Regions from separate parts of the Kitasatospora sp. NPDC056138 genome, predicted to be linked through region 2. Evidence: predicted binding sites of a transcription regulator. Region 2 holds the regulator's gene; the other holds the start of a gene.

Region 1 (2,395 bases), on a different contig from region 2:
GCGGCCGCCGGGTCGCCCCGGTAGTCGGAGCCGACCTTGTCGATCTCGTCCAGCAGGACCACCGGGTTCATCGACCCGGCCTCCTTGATGGCGCGCACGACACGGCCGGGGAGCGCGCCGACGTACGTGCGCCGGTGGCCGCGGATCTCCGCCTCGTCCCGGACGCCGCCGAGCGCCACCCGGACGAACTTCCGGCCCATCGCACGGGCGACCGACTCCCCCAGTGAGGTCTTTCCCACACCGGGCGGCCCGACCAGCGCGAGCACCGCTCCCCCGCGCCTGCCGCCGATCAGGCCGAGCCCCTGGTCGGCCCGGCGCTTGCGCACCGCCAGGTACTCGACGATCCGGTCCTTCACGTCGGCCAGGCCGGCGTGGTCGGCGTCCAGCACCGCGCGGGCGCCGGCGATGTCGTAGGCGTCCTCGCTGCGCTCGTTCCAGGGCAGTTCGAGGACGGTGTCCAGCCAGGTGCGGATCCAGGAGCCCTCGGGCGACTGGTCGCTCGCCCGCTCCAGCTTGTCGACCTCCTTGAGGGCGGCCTCGCGGACCTTGTCCGGCAGCTCGGCGGCCTCGACCCGGGCCCGGTAGTCGCCCTCCTCGTCGGCCGGGTCGCCGTTCAGCTCGGCGAGCTCCTTGCGGACCGCCTCCAGCTGGCGGCGGAGCAGGAACTCCTTCTGCTGCTTGGCCACGCCCTCCTCGACGTCCTTGCGGATGGTGTCGTTGACCTCCTCCTCCGCGAGGTGGTCGCGCAGCAGGGTCAGCGCGTACTCCAGCCGGGCCGACCGGTCGGCCTCCAGCAGCACCTTCAGCTTCTGCTCGGCGGTGGCGAAGGGCGCGTACCCGATGTTGTCGGCGAGCTCGCCGACGCCCTCGATCTGGGCCACCCGGTCGACGATCTGCCAGGCGCCGCGCTTGCGCAGCCACTGGGTGGAGAGCGCCTTGTACTCCTTGACCAGCTCGGCGGCCCGGCCGGCCACCGGCAGCCCCGGGTCGGACTCGCGGAACGGGCTGGTCTCCACCCAGAGCGCGGCGCCGGGCCCGGTCGTACCGGCGCCGATCCGCACCCGGCGGACGGCGCGGACCAGTGCCGCCGGGTCGCCGTCGGCCAGCCGGCCGACCTGTTCGACGGTGGCCAGGGTGCCCACCGCCGCGTACGAGCCGTCCAACCGGGGCACCAGCAGGACCTGCGGCTTCGCCCCACCGGCGGCAGCGGCCCGGGCCGCCTCGACGGCGGCGCGCACCTCGGTGTCGGACAGGTCCAGCGGGACCACCATGCCCGGGAGCACCACTTCGTCGTCGAGCGGCAGTACGGGCAGGGTGAGCGAAGCGGACGTCGATGCCATGATCTCTCCCCAGTCAGCGAAGTTGAGCTGACCTGACTAAGGATTGGCGGGGGTCGGTTGTTCCCGGCCCGATGTTCGCCCTGAGCGATCACGCCCCGGCGGCCGTGGACCGGTGCCGGCGGACCCCGGGGGCCCGGATCCGGCCGATGCGAGGCGCACGGGCATGAGCTGCGGCACGACCGCGGGGAACGGCACGCGGGAGACGGGGCACCATCCACGGGAACCGTTCAACGACCGGGCGGGCGCCCGAAATCCCGCCGCGGCGGATTCACGCCGCCGAGAGGGTGGTCCGGCGCGGCGGGCTCACGCCTGCGAGGCGGCGATCCGGCCTGGCAGGAGGCGGCGGAGGCGGAGCGGGCGGCCACGGCCGCGACCGCGGCGGAGCCAGCGCCAGAGCGAGATGCCGACCAGCAGGGCCGCCGGGTGGCCGACGCCGGTGACCAGGTCCTGGTCGGTGAGGATCTGATGCCCGATCATGCCGCCCGCGCCGGCCAGCGCGAGGATCCGGCCGGTCGGCCGCAGCAGCCCGGCGAGCGCGCCGAGACTGGCCAGCACGCCGTAGCTGACACCGATGTCGAGGCTGTCCAGTGCCGCGGGGCCGAGCCGTCCGGTGGCCACGCCGAGCGCGACGACCAGCTGCGAGAGCAGGGTGGCCAGGACGTGACCGGCCCCGAAGGCCACCGCCGCCCGCAGCCCGCCGACCCGCCGCTCCAGCGGCGCCACGGTGAAGGCGAAGGCCCACAGGTACGGCATCCAGACCGGCCCGGCCACCCAGAGGCCGCTGAGCAGCAGGGCGACGACCGGCCGGTGCAGCAGGTTGTGGCCGTCGGTGCTGGAGATCTCCTGGAGCCTGCGCACCAGGGCGGGGTCGCCGAAGCGGGAGAACAGGGTGGTGCCGAGCAGCACCACCAGATAGCTGAGCGCGAAGGGGTTGCGGCGCGGGGTGGGCACCAGTCGCCGCACCTTGTCCAGCAGTCCCGTCAACGCCAGCAGGCCGGATCCCCGCCCGTGGGCGGCACCGGTCGTACCGTGTCCCAGCTCCGGCATTCCGCCTC
Region 2 (2,395 bases):
CGCAGCCGAGATCAAGAAGACGTACCGCAAGCTGGCCCGGGAGTTCCACCCCGACGCCAACAAGGGTGACGCCAAGGCCGAGGAGCGCTTCAAGGACATCTCCGAGGCGTACGACGTCCTCTCGGACGAGAAGCGCCGCAAGGAGTACGACGAGGCCAGGTCGCTGTTCGGCTCCGGGGGCTTCCGCAGCGGCGGCGGCCCGGCCGGCGGCAACTACAACTTCGACTTCGGCGACCTGTTCAGCGGCTCGCAGGGCGGCGGGGGCGGCATCGGCGACGTCTTCGGCGGGCTGTTCAACCGCGGCGGCACCCGGCAGGCCCAGCCGCGCCGGGGCGCGGACGTCGAGACCGAGGTCACGCTCAGCTTCGAGGAGGCCGTGGACGGTGCCACCGTCCCGCTCCGGATGACCAGCCAGGCGCCGTGCCGCGTCTGTTCGGGCACCGGGGCCAAGGCCGGCACCACGCCCAGGGTCTGCCCGACCTGCGTCGGCGCGGGCACCGTCAGCCGGGGCCAGGGCGCCTTCGCGCTCTCCGAGCCCTGCCGCGACTGCAAGGGCCGCGGCATGCTCGTCGACGACCCCTGCACCGTCTGCCACGGCAGCGGCCGGGCCAGCTCCGCGCGCACCATGCAGGTCCGGATCCCCGCCGGGGTGCAGGACAGCCAGCGCATCCGGCTCAAGGGGAAGGGCGCCCAGGGCGAGCGCGGCGGCCAGCCCGGCGACCTGTACGTCACCGTCCACGTGGACTCGCACCCGGTCTTCGGCCGCAAGGGCGACAATCTCACCGTGACGGTCCCGGTCAGCTTCCCCGAGGCCGCGCTCGGCGGCACCATCGAGGTGCCGACCCTGGGCGGTCCCGCCGTGAAGCTCAAGCTGCCGCCCGGCAGCGCCAACGGCCTCACCATGCGGGCCCGTGGCAAGGGCGCCACCCGTAAGGACGGCACCCGCGGCGACCTCCTGGTCACCGTGGAGGTCATGGTGCCCAGGAACGTCACCGGCGACGCACTGAACGCACTGGAGCACTATCGCGAGGCCACCGCCTCGGACGACCCGCGAGCCGCCCTCTTCAAGGCGGCGGAGGGAGCGTGACCAGATGAACCAGGACCACATCGGCCCGGGCAACCCGATCGGCGTCGGGCTCGGCGAGGGCCTCCCGGGCGGTCCCCGCCCCGGCCGGGCCGCCGCGGCCCGGCCGGGCCCGGTGGGCAGGGCCAACTACGTGCTGACCGAGGACACCCCGGTCTACGTCATCTCGGTGGCGGCCGAGCTCTCCGGGCTGCACCCGCAGACCCTGCGCCAGTACGACCGCCTCGGTCTGGTCTGCCCGGACCGGACGGCGGGGCGCGGCCGCCGCTACTCCGCCCGCGACATCCAGCAACTGCGCGAGGTCCAGCGGCTGTCCCAGGACGAGGGCATCAACCTGGCCGGCATCAAGCGCATCATCGAGCTGGAGAACCAGGTCACCGCGCTCCAGTCCCGCATCGCCGAACTGGCCGGCTCCCTGGAGGACGCCGCCGCCACCCTCCAGCAGCGCGAGGCCGCCGTCCACGCCTCCTACCGCCGCGACCTCGTCCCGTACCAGCAGGTCCAGCAGTCCAGCGCCCTGGTGGTGTGGCGCCCGAAGCGGTAGAACGAACCAAGCCGTCACAGCCAGCCGCCGGTCATCCTCCTGTCGGGGGGTGCCGGCGGCTTGCTTACGGTGAGAGAGTGCGGTCCGAAGCGGCTTCCGTCCTCCGTGGGGCACAGCAGCTGCCGCGCGGGGCCGACGCCTAGGATCTGCAGAAACGTCTCACTAGGCACACCAGTTCAGCCGACAGCGAGGAGCGACGGATGGGTGGGGCTGAGGATCCCGGTCTCGCATCGACTGGTCATGTCGGACTGTCCGCCGGTGCGCGCGCCCTGTACAAGGCCGCCGTCAGCGCCAACGGGCGGCTGGTCCCCGCCGGCCCTGGAGCCGACAACGATGCGCACCTGAAGGAACTGGTCGACATCGGGCTCCTCGTGCCGGACATGGACGATCCCGGGGTCCTCGTCGCGGTCGACCCCAAACAGCTCGCGGCCGGACTCACCGCCACCTGGCAGCGCAGAGCTCTCGAGTTGCTGACCCGGGCGGCAGCGCTGCCGGCAGACCTCCACGAACTGAGCCAGGCGTACGGCCACATGGGACACGCGTCCCAGAGTGGCGGCCCCGTCGAACACATCCACGGCAAGACGGAGATCAACCGGCGACTGGCGGAGCTGATGGAGAGCAGTACCAAGGAGGTCCTCAGCGCCCAGCCTGGCGGAGGCGCGCGCTCCTTCCCGACCGCCGCCGCGATCGAGCTGGATGTCAACATGCTCCGCCGCGGTGTCACCCGCCGGACGATCTACCAGCCCAGCACCCGCTACTCGGCTCCG

Evidence for each region. The regulator HspR, encoded in region 2, represses chaperone genes until heat shock. The targets are predictions, from matches to a motif close to TTGAGNNNNNNNNNCTCAA.
Region 1: lon (endopeptidase La) is a predicted target of HspR. The motif match lies at 1,363-1,381, and genes of this name have one in related genera.

What each region holds. Positions count from the first base shown of each region.
Region 1 is NZ_JBHJVK010000003.1:84,051-86,445, reverse strand. It holds gene lon (endopeptidase La) at 1-1,340, opposite strand, end outside; gene ACFC1R_RS03310 (rhomboid-like protein) at 1,644-2,387, opposite strand.
Region 2 is NZ_JBHJVK010000002.1:3,847-6,241, forward strand. It holds gene dnaJ (molecular chaperone DnaJ) at 1-1,087, shown strand, start outside; gene ACFC1R_RS01580 (heat shock protein transcriptional repressor HspR) at 1,092-1,628, shown strand; gene ACFC1R_RS01585 (hypothetical protein) at 1,829-2,395, shown strand, end outside.